Regions from separate parts of the Pelomonas lactea genome, predicted to be linked through region 1. Evidence: predicted binding sites of a transcription regulator. Region 1 holds the regulator's gene; each other region holds the start of a gene.
The links. The regulator LexA, encoded in region 1, represses DNA repair genes until DNA is damaged. The targets are predictions, from matches to a motif close to ACTGTATNNNNATACAGT.
Positions count from the first base shown of each region.

Region 2: recA (recombinase RecA) is a predicted target of LexA. The motif match lies at 3,436-3,453, and genes of this name have one in related genera.
Region 3: ACG04Q_RS19280 (LexA family protein) is a predicted target of LexA. The motif match lies at 1,894-1,911, and genes of this name have one in related genera.

Region 1 covers NZ_JBIGHX010000002.1:331,469-336,015, reverse strand. The annotation lists gene ACG04Q_RS05860 (organic hydroperoxide resistance protein) at 1-323, shown strand, start outside; gene ACG04Q_RS05855 (esterase-like activity of phytase family protein) at 449-1,900, shown strand; gene ACG04Q_RS05850 (asparaginase) at 1,901-2,818, opposite strand; gene lexA (transcriptional repressor LexA) at 2,901-3,569, shown strand; RNA gene ssrA (transfer-messenger RNA) at 3,629-4,001, opposite strand; gene ACG04Q_RS05835 (HAD-IA family hydrolase) at 4,015-4,547, opposite strand, start outside.
Region 2 covers NZ_JBIGHX010000001.1:853,970-858,516, reverse strand. The annotation lists gene sucC (ADP-forming succinate--CoA ligase subunit beta) at 1-1,015, opposite strand, end outside; gene ACG04Q_RS03835 (DUF2889 domain-containing protein) at 1,041-1,613, opposite strand; gene ACG04Q_RS03830 (regulatory protein RecX) at 1,790-2,332, opposite strand; gene recA (recombinase RecA) at 2,356-3,399, opposite strand; gene ACG04Q_RS03820 (response regulator) at 3,638-4,309, shown strand; gene ACG04Q_RS03815 (sensor histidine kinase) at 4,310-4,547, shown strand, end outside.
Region 3 covers NZ_JBIGHX010000007.1:240,429-244,975, reverse strand. The annotation lists gene ACG04Q_RS19290 (hypothetical protein) at 1-181, opposite strand, end outside; gene ACG04Q_RS19285 (hypothetical protein) at 390-764, opposite strand; gene ACG04Q_RS19280 (LexA family protein) at 1,278-1,868, opposite strand; gene ACG04Q_RS19275 (hypothetical protein) at 2,239-2,625, shown strand; gene ACG04Q_RS19270 (hypothetical protein) at 2,626-4,547, shown strand, end outside.

The DNA of each region.
Region 1 (4,547 bases):
AGCTGGGCGGCGACGGCGCCTTCGGCACCAACCCCGAGCAGCTGTTCGCGGCCGGCTACTCTGCGTGCTTCATCGGCGCGATGAAGGCCGTGTCGGCCCGCCAGAAGATCGCGCTGCCGGCCGAGGTCAGCATCACCAGCGACGTCGCCATCGGCCCGCACGCCAACAAGCCCGGCGCCTTCGGCATCCAGGTCGACATGAAGATCTCCGTGCCCGGCATGGACCGCGCCCAGCTGGAAGCCCTGGTGGCCACGGCCCACGAGGTCTGCCCCTACTCCAACGCCACCCGCGGCAACGTCGACGTCACGCTGACCATCGTCTGATCGCGCGGCCCCGGGTTCCCCCGCTCACGCGAGTGCGGGGTGCGCCTGGGGCGCCGTCACGGGCTTTTCACAAGCCCTGCCTAGCCTCCGGCGTTCTTTCAACAAAGCAACGTCCTGGGGGCCCCATGTTCTTCCGAGCTTCTCTGCTCACGCTGACCGCCATCGCCAGCGCCTCGGCCGCTGCGGCCACGTCGGTCAGCAACGTCAGCTTCGTCAACGGCATCACCATCGCCGGCAATACGCTGGACCTGTCGAGCGGCAGCGACTTCGACCGCCGCGTCGGCTTCTTCTCCGACATCTACTACGACCGCGCCCGCAACGAATGGTGGGGCCTGTCCGACCGCGGCCCCGGCGGCGGCACGCTGCCCTACGAGACGCGCGTGCAGCGCTTCACGCTGGACATCAACGCCAACACCGGCGCGATCTCCAACTTCAAGATCCAGCAGACCGTCAAGTTCACCAGCGCCAGCATCGCGCTGACCGGCCTGGCGCCCGACACGCCAAGCCTGCTGGGCAAGTCCTTCGACCCCGAAGGCATCGTCGTCAACCCCGTCACCGGCAACCTGCTGGTCAGCGACGAGTACGGCCCCTCGGTCTACGAGTTCAACCGCAGCGGCCAGCTGGTGCGCCAGTACGCCACGCCGGCCAACCTCGTGCCCAAGGCCGGCAGCAGCGTCAACTACAACGCGCTGGCGCCTGCCGGCAGCTCGCCGCAACTGACCAGCGGCCGCGAAGGCAACCGCGGCCTGGAGGCGCTGGCCATCACGCCCGACGGCCGCTACGCGTTCGCGATGCTGCAGAACGGCACCGTCACCGATGGCTACGACGCCGCTTCTGGCACGCGCGGCCAGTACACCCGCATCGTCAAGTACGACACCACCACCGGCGAGGCCGTCGGCCAGTACGCCTACCAGCTGAACAGCTCGGGCCAGGGCCGCGGCATCTCGGCACTGGTGGCCATCGACGCCAACCGCTTCCTCGTGCTGGAGCGCAACAACCGCGGCATCGGCATCGGCGCCACGGTGGCCAGCCCCGACAAGAACGTCTTCGAGGTGGACCTGAGCACCGCCACCGACGTGTCCGGCCTCAACCTGCCCGCCAGCGGCCTGCTGCCGGCCGGCGTCATCGCCGCCGCCAAGGGCGCCAAGGTCATCGACCTGGACGCCAACACGCTGGCCGCGCTGGGCAACAAGTCGCCCGAGAAGTGGGAAGGCCTGGCCATCGGCCCGCAGCTGGCCAACGGCAAGTACGTCATCCTGGCCGGCACCGACAACGACTACAGCGTCACGCAGAACGGCAGCGGCACGCAGTTCGACGTCTACCTGGACGTGACGAAGTCGGACCCGTTCGCGTCGTCCATCCAGTGTCCCGTGGGGACGACGACCGGCTGCTTCTCCACGGCCACGTCGCTGGGCGCCACGCTGACCAGCGCTTACCAGCTGCTGCCCGGCGTACTGCACAGCTACACTGCCGACATCGCCGGCTACACCGCGCCGGTGCCCGAGCCCGAGACCTACGCGATGCTGCTGGCCGGCCTGGGCGTGCTGGCCTGGGCCCGGCGTCAGCGCCGCGCCTGATCAGCGTGCCAGCAAGGCCAGCATCAGCTCGATGCGCGCCTTGACCGGGCTCAGCGCGCCGGCCGACGGCAGCAGGCCGGGCAGGTCCATCACCGGCCCGGCATCGCAGCGCGTGCTGCGCAGCACGCGCACGCCGGCGGCCTGCGCGTCGCGCAGCGCCATCTCCAGCGGCCGCGCCAGCGTGCCGTTGCCGGTGCCGGCGGCCACGATGCCGTCCACGCCCGCCGCCAGCAGCGCCCGCACGACGCAGCCGTCCGCGCCGGCGTGGTTCAGCACGATGTCCACGCGCGGCCAGTCCGCCGCCGGCGCAGCGATGCGTGCCAGGCCCAACGCCTCGCCCGTGGGCCAGCAGCCCAGCACGCGCACGGCGCCCTCCTCCACCCGCGCCACCAGCGCGCCGTCCGTCGACTCGAACGCATCGACGCGGTAGCTGTGCGTCTTGCGCACCTGCAGCGCGTCGTGCACCCGCCCCGCGAACGCCACGACGACGCCCGCTGCGCCCGGCGTGGCCGCCACCTGCACGGCATCCGCCAGGTTCTGCGGCCCATCGGGTACCAGCGCCGTCGCCGGCCGCATCGCCGCCGTCAGCACCACGGGTTTGGCCGGCGCCACCACGCGGTGCAGCAGGTAAGCGGTTTCCTCCAGCGTGTCCGTGCCGTGGGTGATGACGATGCCGCCGACCTCGGGCCGCTCCAGCTGCGCCTGCACCGCGGCGGCCAGCGCCTGCCACGTCGCCACATCCATGTCCTTGCTGTCCAGCTGCGCCACCTGGTGCGCCTCCAAGCGCCGCCCGGCCAGCGTCGGCACGGCGGCCAGCAAGTCCTCCACACGCAGCTGCGCTGCCGTGTAGCCCACGCCATCCGCGGCGCTCTGCGCGGTGCCGGCAATCGTGCCGCCCGTGCCGAGAATGACGATCAAGGGCTCAAGGGTTTGCAATTTTCGATTCCTGGATAAAAATACAGATACTGGATACACAACCAGCCCAACAAAAAGGCCGCCCGTGCAAGACCAACCCAAGCTTACCGCCCGCCAGCAGCAGATCTTCGACCTGGTCCGCCACGCGATCGAGAGCACCGGCTCCCCGCCCACGCGCGCCGAGATCGCCGCCGAGCTGGGCTTCAAGTCCGCCAACGCCGCCGAGGAGCATCTGCAGGCGCTCGCCCGCAAAGGCATGCTGGAGCTGGTCGGCGGCACGTCCCGCGGCATCCGGCTCAAGTCCGACACGCTCAGCGCCGTCAACCGCGCCCGCCAGTTCAGCCTGCCCATCCCCAGTCTGGCGCAGCTCACGCTGCCGCTGATCGGCCGCGTCGCTGCCGGCGCGCCCATCCTGGCGCAGGAGCATGTCGAGCAGACCTACACCGTCGAGCCTGGCCTGTTCGCCAAGAAGCCCGACTACCTGCTCAAGGTCAAGGGCATGAGCATGAAGGACATCGGCATCCTCGACGGCGACCTGCTCGCGGTGCAGTCCGCCAAGGAGGCCCGCAACGGCCAGATCGTCGTCGCCCGCGTCGGCGAGGAAGTGACCGTGAAGCGCTTCAAGCGCGGGCCCGGTGGCATCGAACTCCTGCCCGAGAACGCCGATTTCCAGCCCATCGTCGTCAGCGAGGACGAGCATTTCAGCATCGAGGGCCTGGCCGTCGGGCTGATTCGTGGACAAGGGTTCAATTGACGCCGGCTCGATGGAAATGAAAAAGGCCCGTGTCACCGACACAGGCCTTTTGTTTTGGATGGTGGAGCCGGGGGGAATTGAACCCCCGTCCGCAAGCCATCACCGGGCAGATCTACATGCTTAGCCGGCTGATTTGAATCTCACGGTCAACTCGCGCAGTGGCACGCTAGCTTTCCCGCCAGTCACTTGATCTCACGCCCCACCGAGTGACCCGGTCAGACGCCAGCCGATGTGAGTGACTTCTCAGCCTTGCCCCTCGCGGAACTCAGCCCGGCCCATCGGCCTGCCGTTGAGAAGCTCATCCGCAATTAAGCGGCGAGTGCGAACGTAGAGTCGTTTGCAGTTACTTTGTTTCCAGTGGTTTTACGAGCGGACTGGTGCTCGGCATGCCCTACTCCGGATCCGCACCCACGTCGAAACCAGGTCGGCCCCAGGACCGCGTAGTTTAGGCCAGACCGAGCCGCTTCAAGAGGTCACCTGGCACATTCAGTTCCAGATCCGCGTGCCAGTCAGCGTAGCGGGCCTGCGGACCGAGGTAGCCCCAGGCCGCCACCGCGGTGGCCATGCCGGCCGCGCGGCCGGCCATCACGTCACGCTCGTCGTCGCCGACGTACAGGCAGGCCTGCGGCGCCACGTCCAGGCGGCGCGCAGCCTCCAGCAACGGCGCCGGGTGCGGCTTGGCATGGCCGGTGGTGTCGCCTCCAACGACGACCGCCGCGCCCAGCCGCAGCGCGGCCGTCAGCGGCAGCGCGAAGCGCTCGGCCTTGTTCGTCACGATGCCCCACGCCAGGCCCGCCTCCGCAAGTGCGGCCAGCTCCGCCACGATGCCGGGAAACGGCTGCGTGCTGTCGTACATCAGGCCCTCGTAGCGATCGAGGAACTCGCGCTTGAGGGCGTCATAGCCCGGCTGCCCGGGCGCCACGGCGAAGGCCTGGCCCAGCATGCCGCGCGCGCCCGAGCCGCCATGAGGCCGGTACT
Region 2 (4,547 bases), on a different contig from region 1:
CGGCCTTGCAGGCGGTGATGACGCCTTCGGCGATGGTGTCGCACTTCATGATGCCGCCGAAGATGTTCACGAGGATGCCCTTCACGCTCTTGTTCTTGAGCATGATCTTGAACGCCTCGGTCACCTTCTCGGCCGTGGCGCCGCCGCCGACGTCCAGGAAGTTGGCCGGCTCGCCGCCGAACAGCTTGATGGTGTCCATCGTGGCCATGGCCAGGCCAGCGCCGTTCACCAGGCAGCCGATGTTGCCGTCCAGGCTGATGTAGGCCAGGTCGAACTTCGAGGCTTCCACTTCCGCCGGATCTTCTTCGTCCAGGTCGCGGTAGGCCACGATCTCGGGGTGGCGGAACAGCGCGTTGGCGTCGAAGTTGAACTTCGCGTCCAGGGCCATCAGGTTGCCCTTGGAGTCACGGTTCAGCGGGTTGATTTCCACCAGCGACGCGTCCGTGTCCATGTAGCACTTGTAGAGCTTGGCGAACAGGTCGACGGCCTGGTCGACCGTGTGGCCTTCCATGCCGATGGCGGCGGCGATCTTCTTGGACTGCTCGGTGGTGATGCCGGTCAGCGGATCGATCACTTCGGTGACGATCTTCTCGGGCGTGCTGTGGGCCACCTCTTCGATGTCCATGCCACCTTCGCTGGAGGCGATGAAGGCGACCTTCTGCGTGGCGCGGTCGGTGACCAGCGACACGTAGAACTCCTTGCCGATGTCGGCGCCGTCCTCGATGTAGAGGCGGCGCACCTTCTGGCCTTCGGGGCCCGTCTGGTGCGTCTTGAGCTGCATGCCCAGGATGGCTTCCGACTTTTCCTTCACGTCGTCGATGGTCTTGGCGACCTTCACGCCACCGCCCTTGCCGCGGCCGCCGGCGTGGATCTGGGCCTTCACGACCCAGACCGGGCCGCCCAGCTTCTGGGCGGCTTCAACGGCTTCCTGCACGGTGAAGGCGGGGATGCCGCGGGGCACCGGCACGCCGAACTGGCGCAGGATTTCTTTGCCCTGGTATTCGTGGATTTTCATGGCTGGGTCTCTCGGGTCGGGGAAGTCAGGAAACGTTGGTCGCGGTCTCCGGCGCCTGGTGCCAGCGCGGGTAGAACTTGGCGACGGTCTCGCCGTCGCGCCGGAGGGCGTGGCAGCGGTCGAGCTGGAAAGGCGGATTGCCGTCCGCGTCACCCTCGCGGGTGTCGATGACGGAGCCGGCCATGGCCTGGATGACGGCCGTGGGCAGCACTTGGCAGAGTTCGGTCAGGTGGGTGCAGCCGCGCGTGCCGCCCAATCGTTCCTGGACGGCCTGACGGAAGCCTTTCATGAGGTTCAGACCGATCATGCGGGCGTAGGCGTCGCCATGCTCGCCGCAGGCGCCGACGTACGGCATCCAGCGGGTGTCGGACGCGGCGGCCGTGATGGTCAGCGTCGCGTCGACGGTCAGATGCAGATGCATCTCATGAATGGGGGTGCCCGCCCGGCGCGTCTCGCCGGCCAGCGGCACATCATGCGATTTGGTGTCGATGAGGCTGGCTTCGACGTCGAACAGGCCGTCTTCACGCGCGAACACCTGCACATCAAGGGCGCGGCGGTGCAGCGGGCGGCGCGTGACGGTGGGTTGGACGGGGGGCATGAAACGGAACGGGCAAAACAACCCCGGCCGGTGCCGGGGACAGCGGGTGGAGCGACTCGCAGGGCCGCTTTGCCAAGGAGCTGAGGGCGTGTAACCGGATGAACCGCCCTGCGGGCGGCAGCCGGCAATGTAGCACGGAGGGGAAAAATGCCTCTGCGTGCGCCGTCAAGCAGCCCTTAGGCGCGCAGCAAGCGGCGCACCAGATCAGGGGCAAACCCGCGTGTCAGCAGGAAACGCGTCTGACGCGCCTGCTCCGTTGCTTCGCGCGACGGCTCGGCGCCGAAACGCTTGTGCCAGACCTCGCGGGCGCGTTCCAGTTCGGTTTCACGCAGCGTGGCCTGCTGGTCGGCGTCCAGCTTGAGCCCGTGCCGGGCCAGTTCCTGCTGGATGCGTTGCGCGCCGAAGCGGCCGGCGCGCACGTGCAGCCGGGATTCAATGAAGCGGGTTTCGTCGAGGTAGCCCTCGGCGGCAAGGCTGTCCAGCAGCGCGTCGACGGCCGTCGAGCGGGCCTGGAGGTCGTCGTCAGCGTCGGTGTCGCCGGGCGATGCCACGCCGGCTTCACCCGCCTCGGCATCGCTCGTGGGCGTGTCGGCCTGCCGGGAGCGCTGCTGTTGGTCGATGCGCAACAGCTTGCGCCGCAACTCGGCGCGGCTGTGCTCGCGCTGGGCCAGCAGGCCGATGGCGCGCGCCTTCAACGACAGCGGCCCGTGGCTGGCCATGCTTTGGCGACTCGCGGCGCGGCTTATGCCTCGTCGGCCGCGTCGGCGCCCAGCGGCGCCACGCCGACGGCCGCGCGGATCTTGTTCTCGATTTCGCGGGCGATGTCCGGGTTCTCGCGCAGGAATTCGCGGGAGTTGTCCTTGCCCTGGCCGATCTTCTCGCCGTTGTAGGCATACCAGGCGCCGGACTTGTCGACGATCTTGTGCACCACGCCCATGTCGACGATCTCGCCTTCGCGGCTGATGCCTTCGCCGTAGAGGATGTCGAACTCGGCCGTCTTGAACGGCGGGCTGACCTTGTTCTTGACGACCTTGACCTTGGTCTCGGAGCCGATGACTTCTTCGCCCTTCTTGATGGAGCCGATGCGGCGGATGTCCAGGCGCACGGAGGCGTAGAACTTCAGCGCATTGCCGCCGGTGGTGGTTTCGGGCGAGCCGAACATGACGCCGATCTTCATGCGGATCTGGTTGATGAAGATGACCGTGCAGTTCGTCTTCTTGATCGTGGCGGTCAGCTTGCGCAGCGCCTGGCTCATCAGGCGGGCCTGCAGGCCGGGGAGCTGGTCACCCATCTCGCCTTCGATTTCGGCCTTGGGGGTCAGCGCGGCGACCGAGTCGATGACGATGAGGTCCACGGAGCCGGAGCGCACCAGCGCGTCGACGATTTCCAGCGCTTGTTCGCCAGTGTCGGGCTGGCTGATCAGCAGGTCGGTCAGGTTGACGCCCAGCTTTTGCGCGTACTGGATGTCCAGCGCGTGCTCGGCGTCGATGAAGGCGCAGGTGCCCTGGATCTTCTGCATCTCGGCGATGACCTGCAGCGTCAGCGTCGTCTTGCCGGAGGACTCGGGGCCGTAGATCTCGATGACGCGGCCGCGCGGCAGGCCGCCGACGCCCAGCGCGATGTCCAGGCCCAGGGAGCCGGTGGAGACGACCTGGATGTCCTCCAGCACCTCGCCTTCACCGAGACGCATGATGGAACCCTTGCCGAACTGCTTCTCGATCTGCGAGAGGGCGGCCTGCAGGGCCTTGGCTTTTTCGGTGTTGAGGGCTTTGACGGGGGCGTCCATTCGAATCTCCAGGTGAATGCGTGGATTATGGGTCAATCTGTACGTTTGTACAGTGGTTTTGTCCGGCGTCTTGAGGACAGACGGCCCCCGCGAGGGGACTTGAAAGCGCCGGTATCGGGTCTGTGGATCGGATGCTACGGGCGTGGTGGCTCATGGCGTGAGCCAGTTTGCGGAGTTGCGCCAGCGCAGAGGGCAGCCGGCGTCGGCCCGTAACATCGGGCGCAGGAGACAGACAACCATGCGCATCCTCATTGCGGAAGACGACCAAGTGCTGGCGGACGGCCTGCTGCGCGCGCTGCGCGCGTCGGGTTATGCGGTGGACCGCGTCAGCAGCGGCACCGAGGCCGACACGGCGCTGGCCACGCATGAGTTCGACCTCGTCATCCTGGACCTGGGCCTGCCGCGGCTGCACGGGCTGGAGGTGCTGCGCAAGCTGCGCGCGCGCGGCTCGACGATGCCGGTGCTGATCCTGACGGCGGCCGACAGCGTGGAACAACGCGTCAAGGGCCTGGACCTGGGCGCGGACGACTACATGGCCAAGCCGTTCTCGCTGCAGGAACTGGAGGCGCGCGTGCGCGCGCTGACGCGCCGCGGCCTGGGCACGGCCAGCAGCGTCATCAAGCACGGGCCGCTGACGTTCGACGCGACCGGCCGCGTGGCCTACATCAACGACCAGATGCTGGAGCTGTCGGCGCGCGAGCTGTCGCTGCTGGAGGTGCTGCTGCAGCGCGCCGGGCGGCTGGTCAGCAAGGACCAGCTCGTCGAGCGGCTGTGCGAGTGGGGCGAGGAGGTCTCGAACAATGCGATCGAGGTCTATATCCATCGGCTGCGCAAGAAGATCGAGCAGGGGCCGATCCGCATCGCGACGGTGCGCGGCCTCGGCTACTGCCTCGAAAAGATCAATTCCTGAATGCCTGCCAAGGACGGCGCCAGCCCGCAGCAGGGCTCGCTGTTCGGCGAGATCCTGGACTGGATGCTCGCGCCGCTGCTGCTGATCTGGCCGATCAGCGTGGCGCTGACGTGGCTGGTGGCGCAGGGCATCGCGAGCCGGCCCTACGACCGCGAGCTGGGCGAGATGGCGCGCAGCCTGGGCCAGCAGGTGGCCGCCGCCGACGCGCCGCAGAAAGGGCGCGACCGCTACGCGCTGG
Region 3 (4,547 bases), on a different contig from region 1:
AGACCTGACCCTGCTGACCGTCGATGGCACTGACGAGTTCTGCTTGAACGAATGCGCGGCCAAGCTGGTTGTTCCGCTCTTCTCGCATGCGAATGACGCCGACGTACTCTTGGGTCGCCTTCCGCTCGCTTGAACGCAAGGGACGGCCTCGGACATTGATGGGGCGGACAGTGGCTCTCATGGGGGTCTTTCGATGGGCGTTTTAGCGAAGCGACCGGATTGCAGCCGGCGCTTCACGGCGCGATGTGCACATTGTTTTAGGCTTTAGAGGGACTGAAAAATGGGTTTGTGCGCCCACGCACAAACGTAAAGTGCAATTGCCAATGACCGTGCGGAAGTCACAGGTGGGAATTCCGGCCGGAGGCGGCGAGTTGCAGAGATTTGAGGGGTCATGGCTTGTCAGCCTCGACGTCGATGACCAGCTCCTCGATGGTCTGTTCGGCCAGCAGCACAAGCTCGAGGGCGCTGCGCTCAACGCAGTCGGCATACAGCCGTCCTAGGCGTTGCGCCACGAGCTGCAGATGAACTGCCTCCCAGCCAGCACGCGCGGCCTCTGCATCGTCCCGCAGGCTCTTCAACTGGGCCGGCGTCGCCGACCGATGTCGCGCTGCATGCTGGAACCTGCGGGCCGTTGTGACCATCTGCACCGTGAGCCAGCGATACCCCCGAATCAGCGGCGCGTCGCGAGGCAGTTCCCAGTCGACGTGCGGCAGCGCATTCAGCAGCGTGCTGGCGTACTCCCGCAGGATGCGTTCTTCCAGCATCGCTGCATCTTCAAACACCCAACGGTCAGCTGGCGCCGTCATGGCGTACCTCGCTAGCGCCCCTGCTGCAATGCGCCTGCTGTGTGACGTCCCGCAGCACCGCAGCGCTCCACAGTCGCAGCCATTGCTGCCAGGCACGAACTGCGTCTTCGACCATGCCAGGCGGCCCGCTGAGACGGTAGGTGCGCTCATGGCCGGTGATGAGCGGGACGCCCTGCAGCAGGCTCGACTCATCGACGGGGGAGCTCACATGGCCAATCCCGGCCACAGCGCCGGACACATGAAACGTTGGCCGAGATAGCCGCGGAATGAGGACCTCAAACGCGCCCCAATGGGCCAGGACAACGGGTGGGGCAGATACGGTGCGGTATGGCCAAGCAGACATGGCGACTCCTTGCGCCCAGTTGGGCAGCAACACGGAAAGACAAAGCTCCGCCATGCACGGCATAGGCCGCGCCGGAGCGCTAGCGGGGGGGATGCGGCACTAGCCGCTAGGGAGGGGCTTCAGCGTTGTCACCTCCGGTGCTTGAAGGTGCGGAAGGAGCCCACCACTAGACCCAGAATCTCCAGGTCCGTGCGAGGACGGATGACCTCGAAGGCAGGGTTTGCGGGCTCGAGGTAGAACCCGGACGCATCGCGGCGCAGCGTCTTGACGGTCAGTTCGCCATCAACAGCCGCAACCACGATGTCGCCCGGCTCGGCCAGCGAGTGCGTCTCCACGACAACCACGTCGCCGTCGAGCAGGCCCGCGTCGCGCATCGAATCGCCGCGAACGTGGCACATCGCCGTTTTGTTGGGCTCCCGGATGAGCAGGTCCTCAACCGAGATGTGGTCGAAAGCGCCATCTTGGCTGGCGGGTTGAGGCAGACCAGCGCGAACGGTGCCGAGCACGGGGTAGGCGAAGAACGACGGCCCGGGAGCGAGCCGACCGCTTGTCCTCGACAAGTAGCCCGCAGCCTCCATGCGGCCTACCAGCTCGAATGCCGACCCAGTCGATGACATGCCCAGCAGGTCAGCGACCTTCGCCAGGGAGGGGAACGCCTTGTTCTCCCTCCAGTAGGTTCGAAGGGTCGCGAGGTGCTTGGTGTCTTGCTGCTGCGCCATGTCTGCCGAATGTTCGTTCGGCACAACTGTATGGAAGAACAGCCTTCCGCGCAATATCAATCTGAGTGTGGACCGGCTCAACAACTGGCTTAGGACAGCGGCCAACTTAAGGCAGATGGTTAATGCACAAGAAAGTCGCCTCAATCAAAGGCGCAAACCTAGGCTGAATAGCTATACATGCCCGTCTGTTCACTCAAATCCACCAATGCAATCAAAACTTCTAAAGCTCAGCGCAGCCACGGCTTTAGCACTTGCTCTAGTTACGTCAATCGCAGCGACCCCGGCCACTCCTACAGGCAGCCCTCTTGAACGAGGTGAAAGACTTCTTACCCTCCTTCAACCGTTACTCCATGGCGAACTATTTCCAAAGATGGATGTCGTCCAATCGGCTCTCGGTATTTCCTTTAAGGATGCGCATGTGAGCATTGCCAGCGGCAACCGAGAGGTCTCTGGCAACGCAACCCTAGCGGCAATGGATTGGCCCGGCTACGCTGACACGTCGGCAGAAGCTACGCAAGCGATGACTCGCAACGTCATCACACTCATGCCCGAGAAAACAAAATGCGCGAGCCCGGCGCCTCTTAAATCAAGCCTCAAAATGGCCCGTATTTATAGGGAAGGGACGGATGGCTGGGAGCCGATGGGAAGCGAACCCGAGTACGCTGGCGAAAACAAGTCGTACTTCTGGAATATTTCACTGTCCGAAATTAACGGATGCATCGCGCGCATCAGCCTTGTTTTTACAAAGAAAGAATAAATGCCTTCGCCCAGTCTTGACTATCCCGTTGTTAATGAAAACAACGTCGCACTGAAACAATTCCTCCGAAGCTGGTTCGACAATGGCGCTTTAACGCCATCAGCCACGACTACCCAGTTCCTCGCCATTGTCAATGCCTCCCCAACGATGCGGGAGCTTCTAGGTCGAGCTGCACTCGACAAAGTGGACATCTGGGCCTTCGAACAAGCGACAGACGCAGCGTATTACTTGTCGGCGAATGGGACCAGTCGTGCAAAGATTCGTTTTTCCACTTCGATGGTTGATGCTGCAAAGCGCGACCTACAGGGGCTCACAGACTTTGTTTATTCATTGGCGCATGAGCTTGGGCATGCCTATGGAAATAACGGCTCGGGTGTGGATGCGCCAGCGCCAACCGGCACCATTCCAACGATGTCAGCTGACACTTATGCTTGGAATGAGATTTACTGGTCGGAAGGCGCGGGCGCCACATACATGGTGCAGGTCGCCCTCGAGATAAAGCTGAACGCTCCAAATCTGGTAGCGAACAACGTAGAACTGCGGGGGCTCCCTCCAGGCTCATATGGCGTCCTTGCCGCCAAGTACGATACTCATGCCAAACTCGCACCAACGTCTTTCGAGGTTGACATTCGTACTAGGACGCAGAAGTATCTGTATGAGGAGAGAAGTGCAACCGTCGGCGGCGGCGGTACTCAAAACTACTGGGACAAGTTCGTAAAAAAATACATTGCTGCACAAATGGGGTTTGCCAAGTGCAATTTTCCCGGACGAAATATCCAAATATATTCCAAAGCACCGGACTACATGCGCGGCACCGACTGGTGGGCGGACGTGAAGCTATCGCCTAACTCACCCATCACGTATCGCTACAACGCACAGGACCCAAGTCGTCTACAAGTATTCAATCTGGGCCGCGAACAAGGATACAAGCAGCTTTTCAGCACTAAGAGTTGCCAACTCACCGACATTCCTCAGTTGCCAAGCTCAACTGTCGCGTATCAGTACATGAATTCAGACGGCAATTTGGTACTGGGCGACCGTCTCACGAACGCGGCCGAGACTGGCGAGTTCGGGGACGCGGGTGAGGAGCTGGACGCTGGGACCGCGTGGGCGATTGAGAGCCCAGACGACTGGCTCGAGTACAACGTCTACGACGGCGACAACGGCATTTCCATCAAGCTCGCGGAAGGCGGCAAGCTGGTCTTCGACGAGGCATCCAGCTCGAAGGCGTTCTACGTCAAGCGCCCCAGTGAAGCGCAGCCGAATGTGGAGTTGGGCGCAGTTGGCGGTGCCGCAGTGGGCGTCGGCTCTGACGACTACACCAGCATCATCGTCAGCAGGCCCGGCATCGGCGAACTGCCCCTTGGCACATTGCTCGCAAACGACGACACCCAGGCCAGCTTCTTTGCTGCTGCCAACGGTGGAGAACTGCGCGGCTTGGTCGACGTGACGAACACCATCCACGGCTATGGCGGCAACGACACCCTCTTTGGCGGAGCCAAGGCGGATGTGCTGTATGGCAGCCTAGGCAATGACACGTTGGACGGCGGTGCCGGCGCCGACCACATGGAAGGTGGACTGGATGACGACACCTACTTTGTCGATGACGTTGGCGACCAAGTCGATGAGCTTGCCAATCAGGGCTACGACACGGTCAAAGTGCATCAGGGCGCTTTGTCGAGCGGGAGCTACCTGCTCCAAGCCAACATCGAGGCGGGCGAGCTGCTCGCCGACGCAGGCAATGCCAAACTCTACGGCAATGAGCTGGACAACCAGCTCAAAGGCAACGCGGGCAACAACTGGCTTGATGGTGGCGCCGGCGCCGACCGCATGGAAGGTGGGGCCGGAGACGACTACTACGTCGTGGGCAACACAGGCGACCAAGTCATCGAGCTCGGTTCCGAGGGCTACGACACGGTCCA